2 linked regions of the Priestia megaterium genome follow. The protein of the gene in region 2 binds, or shares a complex with, the protein of the main gene of each other region. Links are inferred from orthologs where the notes say so. Each region holds a gene or a part of one and is shown on either strand. Other genes may lie near its edges.

Region 1 (12,139 bases), 3.8 Mb from region 2 along the record:
AGGAACAACATTCGGTGTGATTTTAGGCCTCAGTTTTTCAATTTCCATCATTCTTTCCGCACTTATTGCCATTGCATACACCGTGATTGGCGGCTTGTGGGCAGTAGCACATACCGATATCTTACAGCTTTCTATTATGTTTTTAGGATTATTTCTGGTGCTTCCTTTTGCATTTTCGAATACGGGAGGGGTGGGAGCCGTTTTTTCTACTTATTCAGAAGGTATGACTGGTTCTCTTCATTTATTTCCTCCATTAAAAGGCTGGGAAGATCCAAAATGGGGAAATACATATTGGCAATGGTGGGATAGCACATTTTTACTTATTTTTGGTGGTATTCCATGGCAGATTTATTTTCAGCGCGTGTTATCTGCTAAAAATGAAAAAGCAGCAATGTGGCTATCTATTACAGCCGGCATTTTTTGCGCTCTAGCGGCCTTGCCTCCAACTTTAATAGGAATGATTGGTTACAGTGCGGACTGGTCTTCATTTGGAGCGTCAAGCCCTGAGAGCGCGTCTATGATTTTAACATACGTATTTAAATATCTAACGCCTGATTTAGTAGGAGCGATTGCGCTTGGAGGACTAGCTGCTGCCGTCATGGCTGCAGTAGCGGCTTCGTTACTTTCAGCTTCGGGAATGGCAGCTTGGAACGTGTATCGTCCGATTGTAAAACCAAATGCGACACAGGCGCAGTTAGATAAAGTTATTAAACGTTCTATCATTATCATTGGAACTGGAGCAACTTTAATTGCTTTAAACTCTGAGAGTGTCTACTCCTTATGGTATTTATCAGGGGACCTAGTGTATTGTATTCTTTTTCCACAATTGGTTTGCGCTTTGTTCTTTAAAGGAGCAAACTGGTACGGATCTTTGGCTGGATTCATTGTGTCTCTTGTTCTTCGAATCGGTGGAGGGGAACCGCTGCTTCATTTAAAAGCGCTGCTTCCGTATCCGATGATAGAAGACGGGGTGGTCATGTTTCCATTTCGTACATTTGCGATGGTAGGCGGGTTGTTAACTATTTTTATTGTTTCTTACGCAACGCGACGTATTTGCCCTCCTCAGCCGCTTCGAAACCTTCATCGTGACATATCGGTTGAGAAATAATCAAAAACAAAATAAAAAAAGCCGCAGATGCGGCTTTTTTTATTTTGCAATATTTTCTGACTCGGAAAATTGATCGTCAGGTCGCTTGTTATTTGTTTTTTTGATGAATGAGTATGAAAGAAGAACAACAGCGGTTAATCCAAGAGTTAAGAAAAACTGTGAGCGCATCGAATCAATAAATGCCATTGATAAGAAGATCACGGTAATAACAGCAATTGTTACGTATGTTAAATACGGGAACAACCACATTTTCATTCCTTTAATTGGCTGGTTGGCTTGAATCATTTTCTTACGCAGGCGTAAATGCGAAATAGCGATAGCTAAGTACACAATAAGAGCAATGGCTCCTGATGCATTAACTAAGAATAAAAAGAGTTTATCCGGCGAAACGAAGCTAAAGATAGCACATACATATGCGGCAGCTGTGCTAATCCATACGGCTCTTGCCGGCACGCCTGATTTGCTTACCTTTGCTAAAGCACGAGGAGCTTGTCCTTTTTGAGCTAATGATAAAATCATTCGCGAGTTCGTATATAAAGCAGAGTTTAAGCAAGACAAAACGGATACTAATACGACTAAATTCATAATTTGTGCAGCTGCTGGAATGTTGACCATTTCTAACATTGTTACGTACGGACTTTTTAGTAAATCAGCTGAGTTCCAAGGTAAAAGAGTTACTAAAATAGCAACTGAACCAATATAGAAAATTAAAATTCGCCATACGACACTGCGAATAGCAGTTGTAATAGCTTTTGCTGGATTTTCTGATTCACTAGCTGCAATAGCCGCAATTTCAGCTCCAAAATAAGAGAAAATAACGGTAATAACTCCTAAAAAGATAGAGTTCGTACCTTTTGGCATAAAGCCTCCGTGCCCCGTTAAATTAGCTAAACCAGGTGAAGATGTACCTGGGATTAATCCGAAAATAATAGCTAAACCGATTCCCATAAAAGCAACGATTGCCACAATTTTAATCATTGCAAACCAATATTCAAATTCTCCAAATGATTTGACAGAGAATAAGTTTGTTAAGGTTAATGCAAAGGTTAAGATTAAGCTTAAAAGCCAAATTGGTACGGAAGGGAGCCATTCATGAACAATTGCTCCTCCTGCAGTGGCTTCGATTGCAATTACAATTAGCCAGAAAAACCAGTAAAGCCATCCAACAGCATAACCTGCCCACGGGCCAATTCCTTGCTGAGCATATGTCGCGAATGAACCTTTATCTGGATTTACCATAGCCATTTCACCGAGCATACGCATTAATAGAACGACTAACAGTCCGGCTGCTGCATATGAAACTACTGCTGCTGGGCCTGTTGCGTTAATAACGGATCCGCTTCCTACAAACAAGCCGGCCCCGATAATACCTGCAATGGAAATCATGGAAACGTGACGTTGCTTTAACTTTCCGTGTGATTCTGTTTTGTTTCCCATCGTATTCACTCCTTTAAAATTATCGAAAGACTATTAGAAAATAAAGTAAATTCTGAAAATATAAATAGAAATTCCTCCCCTTACCTTTATAATAAGCAAGAAGTGTGCCAATTATCAAATTCCTATAAAAATCGACTTTAAGTTACTAAAATCGACGCATTTTAAGTCGAACAAGACTCGTTTTATTCACTATAGACTTATTCGCCATTTGGGATGTCGAGTATATACGTACATTTTATACAAGTTTTCGACATACATCTTATTTATCTTGTATGATAAAAGATAAATCGGTATTATGTTCCAAGAAGAATGTTTGAAAGGGTGCGTGTGTTTGAGAAAATTTATAGCTGTTATTTTTCTATTTATTATCCTTTTATTTGGGTTGTATTTTTTCGTTAGTCCAGTTAGAAATGTTGAAAAGCTTGATCAGACTGCTTCATTATCTTCACTAGCACAAGAAAAGTCCGCTCGTGCGACGTCGCTAGAACTGAACGGAGGCTCCCCTATTTTAGGCTACCGATTGAGCGAGAGCGATGTTAACGATTATTTGCGCAGCTACCTTTATGAAAATGATGAAACGGTTGAGGGAGCAGAAGCGGAGTTGCTTCCGGAACATATAAAATTTTATATTAATAAACATGTAGTATCTTTTATGGAATCACAGTTTGTAGTTGATGTAACACCAAATGCCGAGAATGGAAAGCTTGTTTTGAAGGTGAATAGTGTGCATTTAGGAAGAATGCCGATTCCGAGGTCTCTTGTATGGGATCGCTTAAATATTAACGAGTCTTCTGATGTCACGGTCGATAAAGAAATGAATGAAATTACTCTGCTCAATAATTTGCCAGATTCCATTTCGTTTGAGCAAGCAGATACAACGGATGAATATATAAATTTATCTGCCTCTGTAACCATTGATTCGTTACGAGATATTATAAATCTAGCACCATACCTTATTCCTAAGGATATTCAAAGGAATTTATCCCAGAAACTGAACTTGTTTGGCCAATAATAAAAAGCTCACTTATTGTAAAAAAATAAGTGAGCTTTTTCTATCTTGCACCCTTTGACCTATGAAAAAAATGTTCGTTTTACCGATACAAAATAGAGAAGTGGTGAACCTATGAACGAATAGGGAGATTCGAAAAAATATACTTATATTTTATGGCTAGCAGTTGATGGATAGATGAATAAAAAAACGGTGGTGATGGTAAGTGGTAAGAGTAAGTGGATTAGCAAGTGGGATGGATATTGATCAAATCGTCAGTGATTTAATGAAGGCTGAACGAATGCCTATTGATAAGATGAAAAAACAAAAGCAAACGTTAGAGTGGCAGCGCGACGATTATCGCTCTATGAATTTGCTGTTATCAGACTTTAATAATCTTGCTTTTAATATGACCTTGCAGTCTTCTTATTCGTCCAAAACGGTATCTTCAGCAGATGAAACAAAAGTAAAAGCAGCAGCTACTTCCTCAGCAGGAAATGCGTCTTATACCCTTTCAAACGTGACAATGGCGACTGCTGCTCAGACTATTAGCACCAGTATTGATTCTAGTATGGATCCGACGAAAAGCTTGTGGTCTCAACGCGGGTCGATGGATTCAAGTGTTTGGACTGAGAAAACAGTGGAACAAGCCGCCATAACATTAAGTGCGGATACTAGTACAGTGAAATTAGCTAAAGGTGCTGTTTCTGCTGTAAATCAGAACACAGGCACTTTAAACTCTATATCCGTTACCACGGATGGTACAAGTAAAGCGTATACCGTAAGAATAGGAACAGCGGCGGGAACTATAAATTCTAATGAAGTATTTATTAACGAAGACACAGGTGAAATGACGTTTGGTACCACATTAACAAGCGGCAGTACAATTGAAGCGTTCTCGTATCAGCAAAATGTGCTGAACTTTTCTATGACAACTTATGATAGTACAGGCAAAGCAACAGGAAATATTCAAGATGGGGGAAGTACGCCATTTGAATTTGATGGTTCCACCTCATTAAACACCCTTCTCACACAAATCAGTAATTCAAAAGTAGGCATTTCAGCTTTTTTTGATGAAGGAACGAATAAAGTTGTCATGACTCGTAAAGATACGGGGAATTTATCTTCTGTTGACAGTCCAGATGGATCCAATATGGTTTTTTCAGGAGCATTTTTGACAACGGGGTTTCTACAGCTTGCCGGTAATGCGAAAGGAACAGACGCAAAATTTACGCTAAACGGTCTAGAAACAACTCGTAAGTCTAATACATTTACAACGGGAGGCGTTACCTATACCCTTCAAAATAATTTCACAGGAGATGTGCGCGTTAACGTAAGCAATGATACGCAAAAAGTATTTGATACAATCAAAGATTTTGTGACTAAATATAATGAGCTGATTGAGAAAATTAATGGAAAGATTACCGAAGAAAGAGACCGAAACTATCAGCCTTTGACGGATCAAGAAAGAGAAAAGCTAACGGACAAACAAGCTGAGCAGTGGGATGATAAAGCAAAAAGCGGTTTGTTAAAAGGAGACACAATTTTATCAAGCGGGCTGAATCAAATGCGTTCTAACTGGTATGCCTCTGTATCAGGAGTGAGCGGAGCATTTTCACAGCTAACGGACATCGGTATTTCAACTAGCGCAAACTATAGTGATCGAGGCAAGCTAGTGATTGAAGGTGACGGGACTAAATTAAAAGAAGCAATTGAAAAAGACCCGCAGTCTGTTATGGATTTATTTATGAAAAGTGGAAGTACAACAAGTGAAAAAGGGATTGTACGACGTTTACGAGATACGATTACTCAAACCGTATCCAAAGTTGAGCAGCGCGCTGGCCGTTCAACATGGACAAGTGAACAATTTTTGCTTGGGCGGAATTTAAAAAGCGTAAACAGCCAAATTACTAGTTTTGAAAGCAGGCTCACACAAGTAGAGGACCGGTATTATCGTCAGTTTACAGCAATGGAGAAAGCCATTCAAAATGCAAATGCTCAAAGCGCGCAGTTATCGCAATATTTTAGTTAAGAAGGAGTGAACGTTTATGGCAGCAAATAATCCATATCAAGCGTATCAGCAGGGAGCTGTTCAGACTGCCTCTCCAGGAGAGTTAACGCTTATGCTGTATAACGGGTGTTTGAAATTTATCAAACTTGCACGAACAGGCATACAGGAAAAAAATATTGAGCTAAAAAATACGAATTTGTTAAAAGCACAAAATATTATTCAAGAATTAATGATTACCCTTGATACAAACGTGCAAGTTGCTAAGTCTATGATGACTATGTATGACTATATCAACCAGTGTTTAATTGAAGCGAACACAAAAAATGACATAGAGAGCTTGGATGAAGCCGAACAATATGTAACAGAGTTCCGCGATACGTGGAAGCAAGTTGTGCAGCTTCACCGCCAGCAAGTCCATGGAAGCGGCGGCCAAGCATAAATATGATAAACGAACTGTATCAGATAACTGACGAGATTTACCGACTTACTCAAATATTTTCTGACAAAAATCGAGAAGAGGACATTCAGAAATTAGAGTATCTTCTATTAAAAAGACGTGACCTCATGGAGAAGCTGCCGCCAAAAAGTAGAGATCATGAATGGATGGGTAAGAAAATTGTCGAAATGAATAAGACGATTGATCAAAATCTGATCTTCATCCGGCATCGAATCATGGAAGATCTCCGTTTGCTAAAAGTGAAAAAAAAGCATAATAACAGCTATGTAAACCCTTACGAAATGAAATCGTTTGATGGGATGTTTTACGATAAAAAAAATTAATTTTGCGTAAAAAATACAACCCTTCTTCTTATGAAGAAGGTCTATTTTTTTGGTTTTTTCATAAACTTTTCTCAGGTTCCAAAAATTTTCACTAAATTTTCTAAAAATTTTAATAGTTTAGGAAGGGATTGTGTCGGGTATTGTAGAATTGTAGAGGTATAGCAATGGATTAAAGGAGGAGTTCGAACATGATGTATAACATTCGCGGTGAAAACATTGAGGTGACTCCAGCAATTAGGGAATACGTAGAGAAAAAGCTTGGTAAGTTAGAGCGTTATTTCGACGAGACACCAACTGCTGACGTAAATGTAAACTTAAAAGTCTACAATAACGATCAAAAAATAGAAGTCACAATCCCAATGAATGATCTCGTATTGAGAGCTGAAGAGACCCACAGTGATTTATACGCAGCTGTCGATCTTGTCCTAGATAAATTAGAGCGTCAAATTCGTAAACATAAAACAAAAGTGAATCGAAAAATGCGTGAAAAAGGTGCTGAGAAGTATCTATTTGCAGCATTAGAAAGTGAAGCGAACGTAGCTGTTGCAACTGAAGAGGATGAATTAGAGCTAGTTCGTACAAAACGATTTAATTTAAAACCAATGGATAGCGAAGAGGCTATTTTACAAATGAATATGTTAGGACATAGTTTCTTTGTATTTACAAATGCTGAGACAAACATTACAAACGTTGTGTACCGAAGAAAAGATGGCCGATATGGATTGATTGAACCAAACTAAAGGTTACAGTCTTTCTTAAATAAGAGCAGTAAAATAAAAGCAGCGTGCTTCCGCACGCTGCTTTTTTAGCTGTTTAAAAAAATAGTTCCATAACTACATAGCGTGTAGAAGATTTGGTGAATACACGCGTGGTTTCTTTCATTTTGAATGCCTGATAAAAAGATACTTTATTTTCTCGTGCGTTACACCAGACCCTTCGTATCCCAAGATTCTTGAGTTTGAACAAAACCTCTTTTAGCAAATGACTGCCGTACCCTTTTCCTTGTTCTTCTTTGAGCGTAGCAAATTTCCGGAATTGAGCTTCATCACCTGTTATAAATAAGGAAACAACTGATTTTAACTCTCCTTTTTCAAACAGTCCATAGTGCATGCCTGATGGATCCTCTTTCAGCTGAACATAACTGAAATCTTTATGAGGCCACATGACGATATGTCGGACTTCCCAAGCTTGTTCTTTCGTAATCGTTTGAACGTTCATTCTACATTCCCCTTTTTTATTGTAAGAGTGAGGCAGGGAAAATCACAATAGAAAATAACTCCTTAATAGAGTAGTACTAGTAAAGAGACAGACGAAAAAGGGTACAAGTTGCTACTTGTTTAGCTGCAATGTTACAATTTTACTCAGAATGTTTTATAATGAAAGATACAGATATGAATGAAAATAGTATAAAATGTACTGATTATAAATAGAGGAGCGTTTTAATATGCTTGGATTATTTAAAAAAGTGTTTGACGGCAATCAGCGCCAAATCGGCCGTTTAGAAAAAATGGCGGACCAAATTGATGCGTTAGGTCCTGAAATAGCGTCTTTAACGGACGATCAGCTTCGTGAAAAAACAGCTGAATTTCAACAACGCTACCAAAATGGTGAATCGCTCGATAACCTATTAGATGAAGCTTTTGCGGTTGTACGTGAAGCAGCGAAACGTGTGTTAGGCATGTATCCGTACAAAGTTCAGCTAATGGGGGGTATTTCTCTGCATGAAGGGAATATCTCGGAAATGAAAACGGGTGAAGGTAAAACGTTGACAGCTACTATGCCTGTATACTTAAACGCCATTACAGGCAAAGGTGTACATGTAGTAACAGTCAATGAATACTTAGCGAGCCGTGATGCTAGTGAAATGGGTCGTTTATATGAATTCCTAGGCTTGAAAGTAGGGTTAAACTTAAACCATTTAACGCGTGAAGAAAAACAAGAAGCATATGCAGCGGATATTACGTATAGTACAAATAATGAACTAGGATTTGACTATTTACGTGATAACATGGTGCTTTATAAAGAACAAATGGTTCAACGTCCGCTTCATTTTGCTGTAATCGATGAAGTTGACTCTATCTTAATTGATGAAGCACGTACGCCGCTTATTATATCCGGCAGCGCACAGAAATCGACTGCGCTTTATATTCAAGCTAATGCATTCGTTCGCACGCTTGATAAAGAAACCGATTTTACTTTTGATATCAAAACAAAAAGCGTTCAGCTAACCGAAGAAGGTATGTCAAAAGCCGAGCGCGCATTTGGCATTGAAAACTTATTTGATATTTCACACGTAGCGCTAAACCATCACATCAACCAAGCGCTTAAAGCACATGTAACGATGCAAAACGATGTGGATTATGTAATTGATGAAGATCAAGTCGTAATCGTTGACCAATTTACTGGTCGTTTGATGAAAGGAAGACGTTTTAGTGACGGCTTGCATCAAGCTATCGAAGCTAAAGAGAACGTTGAGATTCAAAATGAAAGCATGACGTTAGCTACAATTACATTCCAAAACTACTTCCGTATGTATGAAAAATTATCAGGTATGACGGGTACAGCTAAAACGGAAGAAGAAGAATTCCGTAATATCTACAACATGCACGTTGTCGTTATTCCGACAAACAAGCCAATTTCACGTGATGATAAAGCGGATTTAATTTACAAGTCAATGGAAGGCAAGTTTAATGCGGTAGTGGAAGATATTGCCGAGCGCCACGCAAAAGGACAGCCTGTTCTTGTTGGTACAGTTGCGATTGAAACATCTGAAGTTTTATCAGCATTATTAAAGAAAAAAGGCATTCGCCATCACGTTTTAAATGCAAAACAGCATGAGCGTGAAGCGGATATTATCGAGAATGCGGGTCACAAAGGTGCGGTAACAATCGCAACGAATATGGCCGGTCGTGGTACGGATATTAAACTAGGTGAAGGTGTCGTTGAAGCTGGAGGTCTTGCTGTAATTGGTACAGAGCGTCATGAATCACGCCGTATTGATAATCAGCTCCGCGGACGTGCTGGACGTCAAGGGGACCCAGGGGTGTCTCAATTCTATCTATCCATGGAAGATGAATTAATGCGCCGATTTGGTTCTGATAATATGATGGCGATGATGGATCGTCTTGGTATGGATGATTCACAGCCAATTCAAAGTAAAATTGTAACAAGAGCTGTTGAATCCGCTCAAAAACGCGTTGAAGGTAATAACTTTGATGCGCGTAAACAATTGCTTCAATATGATGATGTTCTTCGTCAGCAGCGTGAAGTTATTTACAAACAGCGCTTTGAAGTGCTTGATTCAGACAACTTACGTGCGATTGTAGAACGTATGATTGAATCAACGCTACAGCGTGTGGTTGAGGTAAATACACCGCGTGAAGAATTAGAAGAAGAATGGAATTTACAAGCGATTATTGATTACGTAAATGCTAATGTTCTTGAGGAAGGTGAAGTCACAGAAGAAGATCTTCGCCGTAAAGAGCCTGAAGAAATGGTAGAACTGCTGGTAGATCATGCAAAAGCTCGTTATAATGAAAAAGAAGAGCAGCTCCCTGAAGAACAAATGCGTGAATTCGAAAAAGTAGTTGTTCTTAGAGCAGTTGATTCTAAATGGATGGATCATATCGATACGATGGATCAGCTTCGCCAAGGTATCCACCTTCGTGCGTACGGCCAAACAGATCCTCTTCGCGAATACCAAATGGAAGGTTTTGCGATGTTTGAAAATATGATTGCAACCATTGAAGAAGAAGTGACGAAGTATATCATGAAAGCAGAAATTAACAACAACCTTGAGCGTCAAGAAGTAGCGCAAGGTCAGGCGGCTGTTCATCCAAAAGAAGGAGACGCGCCGGCTAAGAAGAAGCCAAAAGTAAATGCGATAGAAGTTGGCCGAAATGATCCTTGTATCTGTGGAAGTGGCAAAAAGTATAAAAACTGCTGCGGTAAAGAATCATAAAATAAGAGTCAATTAGTATAGAATGAACTAGTACAGGAAGGAAATGAGTCTTCTCATTTCCTTCCTGTGCGTCAAAAATAAAATAGAGGTGTTTAACTCATGGATTTAGTAGAAATTAAGCAAGAACTTGACAAAACAGCTAAGCGATTAGCGGACTTTAGGGGGTCTCTTTGACCTCGATACAAAACAAGCTCGTATCGATGAATTAGATGAGACTATGGCTGATCCAAATTTTTGGAATGACCAGCAGGCAGCTCAGACTGTTATTAATGAAGCCAATGGTTTAAAAGATGCAGTAAATCAATTTAACCACTTAGATGAAACATACGAAAATTTACAGATATCTCATGAACTTGTAAAAGAAGAATACGATGAAGATTTAGCAGAAGAACTAGTTAGTGAACTAAAAGAGCTTATTTCAGGCATGAACGACTTTGAATTACAGCTGCTTTTAAGCGAGCCGTATGATAAAAATAACGCCATTTTAGAATTGCACCCAGGTGCTGGTGGAACAGAATCACAGGATTGGGGTTCAATGTTACTACGTATGTATACGCGCTGGGCGGAGAAAAAAGGTTTCAAAGTAGAAACACTTGATTACTTACCTGGGGATGAAGCTGGTATTAAAAGTGTAACGCTTTTAATTAAAGGCCATAATGCGTACGGGTATTTAAAAGCTGAAAAAGGCGTTCATCGTCTCGTTCGTATTTCTCCGTTTGATTCATCAGGCCGTCGTCATACGTCATTCGTATCGTGCGACATAATGCCGGAATTTAACGATGAAATTTCAATTGATATTCGTACGGAAGATTTGAAGGTTGATACGTACCGTGCAAGCGGTGCCGGAGGTCAGCATATCAATACAACAGATTCAGCTGTTCGTATTACTCACCTCCCAACTAATGTAGTCGTATCTTGTCAGACGGAACGTTCACAAATTAAAAACCGTGAGCAAGCAATGAAGATGTTAAAATCTAAGTTGTATCAGTTAGAAATTGAGAAGCAGCAAGAACAGCTAGCTGAAATCCGCGGAGAACAAAAAGATATTGGATGGGGAAGTCAAATTCGTTCTTACGTATTCCATCCGTATTCGTTAGTAAAAGATCACCGCACAAATACGGAAGTCGGAAACACGCAAAGTGTAATGGATGGAGATCTAGATCCGTTTATTGATGCGTATTTACGTTCTCATATTTAATCAAAAGGCAGTATACCTCGGTATGCTGCCTTTTTTTAGTTGTTAGGACTTTGTAAAATTTGAATGAAGAAAAACGAGCGTAAAGAACTATTTGTAGATAGAAAATTAAGAAAATGCAGAAATTTAAAGGTTGCTGTCGTCCGTTCGCTTATTTTGTCAATGAAATAAAATGGTTTAAAATACCTATTTTATGGTAAATGCTTCTTTACAATCCTTTATACCTCTTTTACAAACAGCTTTTATAATTTGAGTTAAATCAAGAGGAAGGGGCATGTGCAGTGGCAAATAAATCGTTACACGAATTAATAGAGCAAGTAAAACAGAACAGTTTTTCTTCGAGTAAAGGGTTTGATAGAAGGCGTTTTTTACAAGGAGCTGGAAAAGTAGCAGGAGTATCACTTGGCTTAACAATTGCTCAGTCTATCGGTTTAAATGCAGTAGAAGTTTCAGCGGCAGCGCCTAAATTTTCAAGTTATCCGTTCACTTTAGGCGTCGCATCGGGAGATCCTTTAGCAGATAGTATTGTTCTTTGGACAAGATTAGCACCAGACCCATTGAATGGCGGGGGAATGCCTAATCAACCCGTTCCAGTAAAATGGGAGCTTGCCGAAGATGAAGATTTTCATCGAATTGTCAAACGAGGAACAGAAATAGCT
Region 2 (12,095 bases):
AGACCCTAGAAAACCTAGAGCCTCTTTTATATTTAAAATTAACGAAGAAGTTGTAACACTCCTTGTGGTTGTTGATTCGCTTGCTTTGCGACTGTACCTTTCAGTTACAGAATAGACTATATCTTCATCCATGTTTTTTCATGGAGCTGGGCACTTCGAACAGTTTTCACTGCCCTACGAGATTCATAATCATAGTTTTCACCTTAGACCGTATTCTCTAGTCGTTGAACCTTCTCCAGAGTTTCCTCACAGGAGCTTGGCTGCTGATTATCCATTATGTTATCTTCATCATTTTCAAACCGTTACGCTTACCGTTTGCAGTTACGTTGTGGTTGATAAAACTTTAGGAAGTCCCAGCAATTCACCCAGTTATACTCTAGCTCGTTACCAAGCTAGACGCCCTTTAATCAATTACCTCAAGAGTTGTAGAACTCCTTGAGGCATCTGGTTAGATTGAGCCAACATTGCTTGTGATGCTTGAGAAAGAATTGAATTCTTTGTTTGTTCCATCATTTCTTTCGCCATCGTGCGAACATTTATTTTCATAAATGACTAGACTATATCTTCACCCTCTTATATCAGTAGGGGCCGGGCACTTCGGATTCACAATACTGATGGTTATTGTTTCACCTATGGATTTCATCATCATAGCATTTGCCTTAGATGGTCTATCCTAGTCGTTGAACCTTCTCCACTTTTTCAAGACAGGAGCTTGGCTGCTGATTGCCCAATCTTTTCTTTTTTCGCGCCATCACGCTTGTCATTTCTAACTACGTTGTGGCAAGAAAAGGTCTAAGGGGTTTCCAGCAATTCACCCAATAATAATCACTAGCCGTTACCAGCTAGGACGACTGTGCTTGTAACTGCTTATGCAGCTAAAGCATAATCTACGTCACGGATACGAGATTCCGCAGCAGTGATGTTTTCAGAAGATGTGTTTAAATTGTTAATTGTGTGATCTAGACGATTTTGATATGCCCCAAGTTTAGAACGCTCACCTGATACATTTTCAATTGCTTTACTTATCTTAGTGATCGCTGCTTCCGCACCTTTTTGTGTTGTCAAATCGATATTATTAAGACTTAAACTATTAGTGTCTATTTTGTTGATATCGACTTTCATGGTTTGGTTTGCATTAGCACCAATGTGCATTGTTAAAGCGTTGTTAGTAGTTGTAATAGTTGAAGTTTCACCACCCCCAATTAATGCTGAATCAACAGTCATGTTTAGTTCAAAGCTACCTGCCTTAAACTCATTATCAGTGATTTTTAAGCCCGCACCACTACTGAATTCAGTGTTACCTGAAGTTCCTTCGATAGCAAGGTCACCAGCGCTCGCATACGTTGCGTTTAAATTGAAGTCCATAGAACCTTCTTTAGCTACACCTGTTGCTACCCCCCCAATTGTGAACTTAGTAGCTGTTCCATCAGGAGTTGTACCTGTTAATGAGCCACCCGCTGTTGTATCAAATCCCGCTGCACTAGCTACTTCTACCCCATCGCTATTCTTTAATGAGACATCGAACGTATCTGCTACGCCTGTAGATTTCAACTCTAATGTATAGTCTCCAAGTTCTAAACCTACTACATTAGTAGAAGTTAATGTGAAATCAGACGATGCATCTAAGCCAGTTGTGTTTGTTTTTACATCAGCACCTACAGTAGCTGCATTTGTTGCTGTTGCTGTGTACGTATCAGCTTTAAGATTTCCATCAACGACTTTAGCTCCCCCAAGGCTTAAGTTATCATCAGATATAACTGCGTTGTTACCAACACTACCATTTAATAATTTCTTTTGATTGAACTCAGTTGTATTAGAAATACGGTCAACTTCATCTTTAAGCTGAGAAACTTCTTTCTGAATCTCTTTACGATCAGAGTCAGTAGCAGTGTCATTTGAAGATTGAACTGATAGTTCACGCATACGCTGTAAAATATCGTGCGTTTCGTTTAGAGCACCCTCAGCAGTTTGAATTAGTGAGATACCATCTTGAGCATTCTGTCCAGCTTGGTCTAATCCACGAATTTGCCCACGCATTTTTTCGGATATAGCAAGCCCTGCAGCATCATCAGCGGCACTATTAATACGCAGCCCCGAAGACAACTTCTCCATTGATTTACTTTGTGCATTGTTTGCATTGTTAAACTGACGATACGTGTTCAACGCTGCAATATTGTGATTAATTCTCATTTTCCTTTACCTCCATATAATTAGTTTTACTTCTTGGTTACATCCTTGTATTTAAGAAGTTTCCTGCTTAATTTATAGTTAAGCAGGATCTGACAGTAATCAAACATATACCTCTAGGAAATATGTTCATACTATATATCGACAGAGCTACTAAGTTGTTTATATTATGAATTCATTTTCATTTAATTTTTTCTATTTACTAGCCAAACATTTAAACACCGTTAACTTTTTTTAGAAATTATGTACATTGCTGAACAAATTTTAAAATTCGTTCAATCCATTAATCACTCTTTGGTTAATTAAAATTGAATAAAAAGGAAAATAAAAGTTACTTTTATACTAATTATAAGGTACTATATTAATTATGTTGTAACTTTTTATAAACAGGAGATTTTGCTGTAAAAATTAGAAATAACCCTATGAATCACTGTTATTTTATTTAGTCTATTAACTATAATTAAAAGGAGTATTATATGAAAAGAAATTGGAAAAGTTTTGTGATAACATGTTCTGTTGCTTCCTCATTACTTGTATCTATGTCAGCTTCAGTGAGCCCTGCTTATGCAGCGGCAAACGCTAAAAGTTCATCTGTCCAGGTAGCGGCTGCAAAAAAAATTAGTATCTTTAAGCGGGTTAGTTCCAACTCTCAAACTGTCGGTATAGCAGATAAACTAATGAGGGACGAACTTTACGTTAACACTATTTGGCCTACGTATAAATTCAATGGTAAGCTAACATGGAAAGAAAACCCTTATAAAGATGACAGCTGGTCTTTTTATTTCCAAAGCTTAGATATGGTAGGTTATTTGACAAATGCCTACGAGCAAACTCATTCTCAAAAATATTTAGAAAAAGCTAAGTGGTACATAGAAAGCTGGATGAATGCTAATCCATCTCCTACAAAACAAGCAAGCCGCTTTGCTTGGAAAGATCACAGTACAGCAAACAGAGTCGTGACCATGATTCAATTTTGGGAACAATACAAGAATTCAGCTATTTATGATAAAGATTTTGAAAACAAATTAATTGAAATGTTAGAAAAACACGGTGATTTTTTAATGGATGATAAAAATTACTCTGCCGGGAGTAATCATGGAATTTTCCAAGATCGTTCTTTAATTGAATTAGCACTAATCTTTCCAGATATGTCTCACAGTGAGCAATGGTATAAAAAAGGAATGGGTCGTTTAATTACACATGTAGAAGGTGACGTTACAAAAAGCGGTGTTCATAAAGAGCACAGTCCTTCTTATCACCTGCTTGTTCTTAACTTATTTAAAAGCATCAATGGCTTTATCAAACAATTTAACGTGAACGAGCCTAAGCTAAAAGATGGCATTTCAAAAATGGAGGATTATCTAGCTTTTATTGGTAACCAATCTGGTGACTTACCGATGTTAGGTGATTCACAGCCTGAAAGCCTTTATTCCTTAAATCCTAAATCTATAACAAGTCAAAAGCTTTTATATGTTGTCACAAAAGGAAAACAAGGAAAAAAACCTGGTCAAGAAATGGTATACGCAGACGGTGGTACGGCTGTTTTTAAAAATGATTTGAATAATGAAAGACCTTTATACCTTTTATTCACATCTGCCTTCCACTCCACTACTCATAAACATGGGGATGATTTGTCCTTTATCTTAAACTATGGAAAAACTGACTTTTTTGTAGACTCAGGGAAATATAATTATAGTTACACAGATCCTTACAGAGAATACTTTAAAGGTACCTTAGCTCATAATACCGTAACCGTAGATAAAAAATCCTTTCCTATAACGAAGGATCAAGTCAACAAATCTAAAATTAGTTCTTCTGAAATAAATAAAACGTACAGTTATGTAACTGGTAGCCATGAGCTCTATAAAGGAGTAAAAGTAAGCAGAACGCTTGTTTATCTAAAAAACACAAACAGCATTCTTGTGCGTGATGTAATGGAATCAAACAAAAATCATACATACACGGATATATTTAATATCGGAAAAGACGTAGATGTAAAAAAATCTGCAAGCAGAGTGTTTACTCTTACCAGCAAACTTGATCAACAGCAAATTGAACTAATTCAGCTTACAAAAATGAGCACCATCAAAAATTATAAAGGTTCTGCTTCTCCTATTGCTGGATGGCAATCATTAGAATTTAATAAAAAAATGCCAATTACTCAGCTTCAGTTTACGAATAGCAATCAAAAAAATGCTGAATATAAGTTCATTATTAACACTAATACTACCAATGGGGTTCAAAATTATACCGTTAAGAGTACTCCTTCAGCTGACATTTATACGATTGTTTTAAAAAACGGAAAGCGAACGAACGTACAAGTTAAAAAATAATCAAGCTTTTTTACTAAACTTAAACAAAAAAAAGCGAAATGCCGAAGCATTTCGCTTTTTTGCTTAGTTATCTTTCAGCACTATAGCTAACCGCTGTTCGTATGCTTTCACTCATACCTGGATTGGTGATTGTCACGTATACTTTTCCCGCTTTTGAGCCAAGCTGCTTAATTGATAATACTGTTGATGATCCCTCTGATTGCTTGCTTGCAAAGAGCGTTCCTTTTGAACTCGCATTATATACTTTGATAACATCACCTTTAGCAATTTTACTTACAGTTACACTATCTGCTTTTCCTTTATTGTTAATGACTTTCACTTGTGATGATTGCAACGCATTGGATTGTTCCCCAGCGAATGACACCGTTGTGCGTGCGCTTTCCGTCATACCTGAACGTGTAATGCTCACATACACTTTCCCTGCCTTTTGACCAACTTGCTTCGTTGTAAGCGTAAGCGATGTTCCTGTTGATGTTTTAGATGCAAGAACTGTTCCTTTTGAGCTTAAACTATATACTTTGATCATGTCACCTTTAGTAATTCCACTCACTGCAATCACATCATCTTTTCCTTTATTGTTCGTTACTTTCACTTGTGATGACTGTAATGAATTAGACTGCTCCCCTGAGAATGAGGTCGCTACGCGATCACTTTCACCCATTCCTGGGCTCATAACTGTTACATACACTTTTCCTGCTTTTTGACCGATTTGCTTCGCTGTAAGCGTAACTGATGTTCCTATTGATGTTTTAGATGCAAGAACCGTTCCTTTTGAGTTCTCATTGTACACTCTAACGACATCACCTTTGGCAATGCCCGAAACTGCAATTACGTCATCTTTTCCTTTATTGTTTGTGACTTTAATTTGAGATGATTTTAAAGCAGAGGATTTCATAGATGTAATAAATTGATAAGACTTATGTTCTGCATTGCCATAATAATCTTTAATAACAACAAAGTAAGTTCCTTTTTTCAACCAGGTTTGAACTGAGGCATTTCCTGAAACTAATTCGTCATTATTTGTTACAAGCTCTTTATATACATACCCACCACTGTTTTGAATTTTAGCTTGCCAGCTTGCCCCCTCTTGCTGTTTCATTGCTAATGTCACATTTCCATCGTTGGGTACTACTACTTTATAAACATCAGTATCCCCGTCAGAACTGATTGTACCTTTGTATACCTGGTTAAGACTAATAGAATTAGCTGTAGTTAAGCTATTGTTAAATTCTTTTTCATAGTTATTACTTGATGAAAATGATGTTTTTATTTCATAGGGTTCATCTGTTGCATAGCTATAACGTTCTACCGTAATATAGTATGACCCTTTTGGCAAACCTACTTGCATAGTTTCGTATCCTTCAATAAGTTCGCTATCATCTGTAACAAAACTATCAAACTCTTGAGATTTTGAATTTAAAATACTAACTTGCCACTTCAATCCAGCTTTTTGTTTCAAAGAAACAGTAACATTTCCGTTGCTAGGAATATCAACTTTATAGACATCTTTATCATCGTCGTTATTTAATGTTCCTTTATAACTTTGATTTAGCTTCATTGAATTGGCCGTTGTCAAGCTGTTATTAAATTCTTTTTCATAGTTATCACTTTTTTCAAAACCTGCTTTTATCTCATAAGGTTCATCTACTCCGTAGCTATAATATTCTACTGTAATATAGTACAACCCTTTCGGTAAACCTACTTGCCTTGTTTCATAACCATCAATCAATTCGCTATCATCTGTAGTCAAATCTTCGATAACTTTGCCACTGCTAGTTTGAATAGCTGCCTGCCAACGGACCCCCGGTTGTTGTTTCATAGATAAAGTAATGTTTCCGTCACTAGGAACTGTTATTTTATAGACATCTACATCCTCACTGTCGCTTAAATTTCCTTTATATGTTTGGTTTACGTTCATTATGTTTGCAGTAGCTAAGCTATTATTAAACTCTTTTTCATAATTATTGCTTGATGCAAAGCCAACTTTAAATTCATAGCGTTCGTCATAAGATGAATAGTCATATGAACTAATTTCTATGTAGTATGTTCCTTTTGGAAGTCCTACTTCTGCTGAAGCATTACCTTCAATTAACTCACTATCATCTGTTTGGAATGATTGAAATACCTGCCCCTTGCTGTTCAAAATCTTTGCTTCCCAAGTAACTCCATCCCTTTGCTTGACTGACAACGTCACATTTCCGTCGCTCGGCAAAGAAAATTTATAAAAATCATCTTCGTTTTTCCCTTGTTGTAATTTACCATTATAAGCTTTATTTAATTCTACTTGTACAGCATTTGAAATCGCAGCATGTGTGAAAATTGGTTTTACTCCAAAAAAACCAAAACTCACGATAACTAATAGCAAAATTGTTTTTCGTATGGATAAAATCATACTATTCCTCCTTTTATTATTAAATACCTATTAATATTACAATATTTATATAAATATGGATATAAAAACCTATATTTTTACCATTTTATTTTTTTGTAAACTGACAACCAAAATTCTTATCAACTTAATACGATAATTTATTAACATTTTCACTCAACCTATAAACCACCATCGAAATTTGTCGAATCTTTTTTAGGGTAATTAAACCTATTTTTATGGTAAAATCTAAAAAAAGATATTCGTTATATAGTATTATTTTAGACATTTCGTTCTTTAAAGAAAACAAAAGTAGTGAACTTAACTTGTTCAGTTAAAGGCAAACCAGTCGAAAGGCTGGGACGCAAAACCTCAGGTCTAAGGTCTTTAGGACTAGGATAGCTGGGTTTCCTGATATATCAGGGGGTAAAGGAAAACATGAACAATCAGCGTGTCGTTACTGGAAGTATTGGAGCTTCGTATATGAGGCCGCGCATTGTGGCATTCATTCCGGCGCACAATGAAGAAAAATCAATTCGCGACTGCTTGGCGGGTTTAGGCGATCAGCTTCTTCCGAATAATGTGGAGCTCGATGTATTTGTGATTGCAGATAACTGTACGGACCGCACAAAAGAAAAAGCGGAGCTGGCCGGAGATGAATTTGATTTAAATGTAAAAGTACTTGTCACTGAGGGCAATAAACAACGAAAAGTCGGCGCGTTAAATACGGCTTGGAAAAAGATATATGGAGATACACTGGATTTATATAATACGACGCTGACGAAATATCAGCAGCTGTATAAAGAGTCAATTAAAGCGATTTTAGGGATGGATGCAGACAGCCGCTTGGCTCCAAAAGCACTCATTAATTTATGGGAAGATTTAATGACGTCGCGAAACATCGGCGGCGTGATGGCAAAATATACGATGAGAATGCCTAAAAAGAAAAGCTCGCTTTCAAAAGATGATGTGCACTACGAGGAAAAGCTTGCAAGCGGCGAGTACGGCGGACCGATAGCCCGGTGGTGGACACATCAGCAAAAGCAGGATATGGCGAGCTGGCTGTTGGATCTTCAGTATCACGGAGGAAGCACATATGTACTTGGCGGTCAGGCTACGCTGTTTCGTCCTGAAGCGCTTCAAAATATAGTGGAAGAAAATAAGCTTGACGGTCCTTGGCAAAATGACAGCGACGTTGAAGATATGCTTCTGACGTGGCAGCTGCAAAAATCCAACTGGAAAACGTTAATCAGTCCAGGCGCTCGCTGCTTTGTGGATTCGATGAGAAGCTATCATACGTACCGTGAACAGCGTAATAAATGGAAGTCGGGAACCGTTGATTTACTAACAAACGGAAACTTGGACGTCAGAACCAAGCATAAAGGAAAGCTGTGGCGTTCACAGATCAAAACGCTGTGTGATTTACTTATTCGCCTGCTGTTTATTGTATTGTTATCGGCTGCGCTTGCGACCGATCAATTTTACTGGTCGTGGCTTTGGATCATTCCAATTGCTTTAGCTTCTGTCTTAAATATTATGCTCGCTGTCAAAACTCCGATGCACAGGCCGATTGATGTGATACTGGCCGGTCTTTTGATTAGTCCGGAGATTTATCTGTGGGTGAATTTAATTACGTTTGGTCAAGTGTGGCTCGAGAGGCTTGCCGCTAATAAAAAAGACGGCTGGGCGAATCAATACAACGCGGAAAACGGGAAAACGCGCAGTAAATTAGGGCAAGGTATTTTAACGGGCTTTGCATTTACAGGAATGATTGTTGTACTATGCATTTATTTCCGTGATTATTTAACGAGCCCTTCTGTTCAGCAAGCCATTTATCCGTACTTAATGAACGGCTGGATCTTACTGACGTATTTGACAATCTATCAGTCTCTTTATATGTTTTACCAAATTTGGACGCTTCGAAAACCTATTCAAGCGTAAAAAAAGTGATGTCTCTGTTGAGACATCACTTTTTTATAGAAATCGCCTCTTTAAATATTCAGCGATTTTTTGAGGAGCAGCCGGCTGACTAACGATATAGCCTTGAATAAAGGAACATTCATGCTTTTGTAAAAAGGCGAGCTGCTCTTTTGTTTCAACGCCTTCTGCAATTACTTTCATGTTAAGAGCATGAGCTAAATACAAAATGCTTTTTGTAATCGCCTGCTGCTTTCCTTTATCGGTCGCATGTTGAATAAACGTTTTATCGATTTTTAACGTGTTAAATTCGAAGTCTTTTAAATGTGATAGCGAAGAAAAGCCGGTGCCAAAATCATCTAAAGCAAACGTTACGCCGATTTTCTTTAATTCGTCCATGACTTTTTTTACGTGTTCTTCATACTGAATAATAGAGCTTTCCGTCACTTCAAATTCAATGAATGAAGGGTCGATGCTGTAACGGGCTAACGTTTGTTGAATGTGCTCTACAAATCCTCGTTTCAGCAAATGTTTAGACGAAACGTTAATCGAAACGGGCACGGTTTGTAATCCTTGATTTTTCCACTGCTGCAGCTGCTTGCAGACACGCTCGATTACCCAGTCGCCGAGTTCAATAATTAAATGAGTTTCTTCTGCTAAAGGAATAAAGTCTTCTGGTGATACGCGCCCCCATTCCGGGTGATTCCAGCGAATTAACGCTTCGATACTATCAATCTCTCTGCTGTTTGTATGAACCTTTGGCTGATATTCAATAAAAAACTCATCTTGCAGAAGTGCGTTGCGCAGTCCTTTTTCCAGATGATAGCTTTTATACGTCTCGCTGTCCATTAACGGAGAATACAGCTGCCAGTCGCTTCGCCCAATTTCTTTTGCACGGCGCATAGCAAGGTTGGCATTCGTCAATAAGGTTTTCACATCTTCACCGTCATACGGGTAGATACTGATTCCTATACTGGCTGTGACGTACAGAGAAAAGTCGTCAATCGTAATTTCTTTTTCGATTTCTTGAAAAAGAGCTGCGGCTAGTTTTTGACATTCATTTATATGTGCAAGAGATAAAAAACAAATCGCAAGCTCGTCTTCTCCTACTCTAGCTAGCATCACATCTGGCGTTACGAACTTTTTTAACCGATTGGCGATACGCTGCAGCAGGCGATCGCCTACATCGTGGCCTAATGTGTCATTAATATGTTTGAAACGATTTAGCCCTAGATAAAAGACCGCTAATGAATCTCTTTCTTTTTTCATTTGCCGAATGAAATTTTTTAATTCTCTTTCAAACTTTCTTCGATTCGGCAAGTTTGTTACATGATCATGAGTCGCAAGATATTCAACTTGATCCACGTATTTTTTTTCTGCGGTGATATCTTCAATGATGCCGTCTATACGCACCAGCTTGCCGTTTTGATCAAGCGTTGGAATGCATCGATCTTTTACCCATTTTATTTCTCCTGTTTTTGTGGAAATTCGATACTGCTGACGAATCGTTTTTCCTTTTTGCAGCTGATGCTGCGATTTGGCCACAGCTGGTTTATCTTCCGGGTGAATAAAGCTTTCCCACAGATCTCTATCTTCTAAAAATTTAATCGCATTTTCCCCGTAAATGTTGCTAACACCACTGGAGCATACAATCACTTTATTGCTTTGCACATCAACGGACCATATTCCGGCATCCAAATTGTTATAAATCGTTTGAAACTGCTGTTCTTTTTGCTTTAATTCATTCGTAATCACTTTCGATTCGGTAATATCATGAACGACTCCAATTAGCTGTATGACGTTTCCATGCTCATCTACTAGTGCATCCGCTTGCTCAAACACCGTACGTTCTTCACCGTTTGGCCGCATCAGCGCGTATTCAATTTTATAACTTTCTCCCGTTGAAAGTGCCTCTGTAACTGCTTTTTGTAATCTTTTTTGGTCACATTCTTTAATAAATTGAAGAACATCTTTAAAAGAAGGGGTAAAGAGCTGGTTGGGGTTTAATCCGTAAATATTATACAGCTGAGGTGACCAATAGCTTTTATCTTCCGTCACGTCGTAATACCAGCTTCCCACATTCGCAAGCTTTTGCTCCATTTTCAAATGCGTTTCTAACTGAGAAATGTGATTGGAGCGCTCTTGCTCTTTTGAATCATCTCTGCATACGGCATAAACACCCGCTACTTGCTCATTTACGATAATAGGAATGAGCGTAATATATAAATGAAGTTCTTTTTTTGTTTTATGATTGATTGTCGTTGAAAAATGAACTTTTTCTCCTTTTAAAGCACGTTGAAAAAGTTCTTGTGCCTGCTGTTGTTTCGACTTATGTATAAGAGCCGTCAGCTGCTGGCTTTTTTGTTTGTGCTCGTTTCCTGTTAGCTTGAAGGCTGCTTCGTTGCTAAACATGATATCGCCTTCACAGTTGATAAAAAAAATACCTTCACTGTATTCTTTTAAAAGCTGCGTATTCAAACGATCAAGATGTTTCATGATCATGATCGACTGCTCCTTCTCCGTGTTTTTATCTGGCAAGATCTCATGGCGCCTCCTTTTATCTATTTCTTTTATACTATTATAAGCTATATTTGATATATATTTTACTTTATTTTCCCGAAATGAGGAACATATCAGGAAAATATAGCCAAAGGTATTTTTTAAGGCTTTTTTGTTTGGTAAAATAAAACATGTAAAGGAGGGATTATTTGACTTACAGTGCTAAAAAACATAATTTATTTTCTAGAGGTTCTTTTCAAACCGCTGCTTTTCTACTTCTTTTCTCGCCTCTTTTTACTCGTTTGTTTCAGCAGAACGTCTGGGCGTATATACTGGTGTCTTGCATCATCGTTCTTTTTAATTTCATCACCGAGTATATTCTAGTAAAAAGAATCAGCGCTGCGCCTAAAAACTACATTGCTTTTTTCCAAACGATTTGTCTGCCTGTGAACGTACTTCTTCTATGTTTCTTTTATTATGTTACGTAAAAAAGCATCTATCGATTTGATAGATGCTTTTTGATATTATGACTTTTTCAAAAGGCTCGATACATGCTTGGCTACAATCGCTCCTTGACCGGCTGAAGAGCTGATACTAGAAAACAAGGGAGTCGTGCAGGCGTCTCCAATGGCATAAATAGATGGATTGCTGCTTTGATGCACTTCATTAATGACGATGAGCCCGCTTTGTGTAGTGGTGACTTTTTCTTTAATAAGTTCAACATTGGGCGCTACGCCTAGTCTGATTAGCACTGCGTCTACCAATAAATTCTTGGACTCACCGTTTTTACT

What was found.
Region 1: the proteins of CEQ83_RS27720 (region 2) and fliS are in contact, whole or in part, in a crystal structure (PDB 5MAW), measured with the Bacillus subtilis proteins. The link is inferred for Priestia megaterium from one-to-one orthologs.

Annotation. Positions count from the first base shown.
Region 1 is NZ_CP023317.1:4,828,613-4,840,751, reverse strand. The notes cover bases 4,374-7,282. They hold fliS (flagellar export chaperone FliS), read left to right. Parts: upstream 4,374-5,581; coding sequence 5,582-5,983; downstream 5,984-7,282. Other genes in these bases: CEQ83_RS24820 (GNAT family N-acetyltransferase), read right to left, coding at 7,138-7,282; hpf (ribosome hibernation-promoting factor, HPF/YfiA family), read left to right, coding at 6,513-7,064; CEQ83_RS24830 (flagellar protein FliT), read left to right, coding at 5,986-6,324; fliD (flagellar filament capping protein FliD), read left to right, coding at 4,374-5,565. Outside these bases: CEQ83_RS24855 (high affinity choline transporter 1), read left to right, coding at 1-1,108; CEQ83_RS24850 (amino acid permease), read right to left, coding at 1,148-2,545; CEQ83_RS24845 (hypothetical protein), read left to right, coding at 2,877-3,557; more of fliD, read left to right, coding at 3,760-4,373; more of CEQ83_RS24820, read right to left, coding at 7,283-7,542; preprotein translocase subunit SecA, read left to right, coding at 7,769-10,285; CEQ83_RS24805 (alkaline phosphatase D family protein), read left to right, coding at 11,789-12,139. UniProt on the Bacillus subtilis protein: Essential for filament assembly. May act as a facilitator of flagellin (hag) secretion. Antagonizes translational repressor CsrA indirectly.
Region 2 is NZ_CP023317.1:1,072,632-1,084,726, reverse strand. Bases 30-2,894 are described here. They hold CEQ83_RS27720 (flagellin N-terminal helical domain-containing protein), read right to left. Parts: upstream 2,191-2,894; coding sequence 868-2,190; downstream 30-867. Other genes in these bases: CEQ83_RS05480 (heparinase II/III family protein), read left to right, coding at 2,664-2,894. Also shown: more of CEQ83_RS05480, read left to right, coding at 2,895-4,520; CEQ83_RS05475 (pre-peptidase C-terminal domain-containing protein), read right to left, coding at 4,588-6,912; CEQ83_RS05470 (glycosyltransferase family 2 protein), read left to right, coding at 7,327-8,829; CEQ83_RS05465 (sensor domain-containing protein), read right to left, coding at 8,863-11,307; CEQ83_RS05460 (NAD(P)/FAD-dependent oxidoreductase), read right to left, coding at 11,829-12,095. UniProt on the Bacillus subtilis protein: Flagellin is the subunit which polymerizes to form the filaments of bacterial flagella. Assembly into flagella requires FliW. Acts as a homeostatic autoinhibitory regulator to control its own cytoplasmic levels.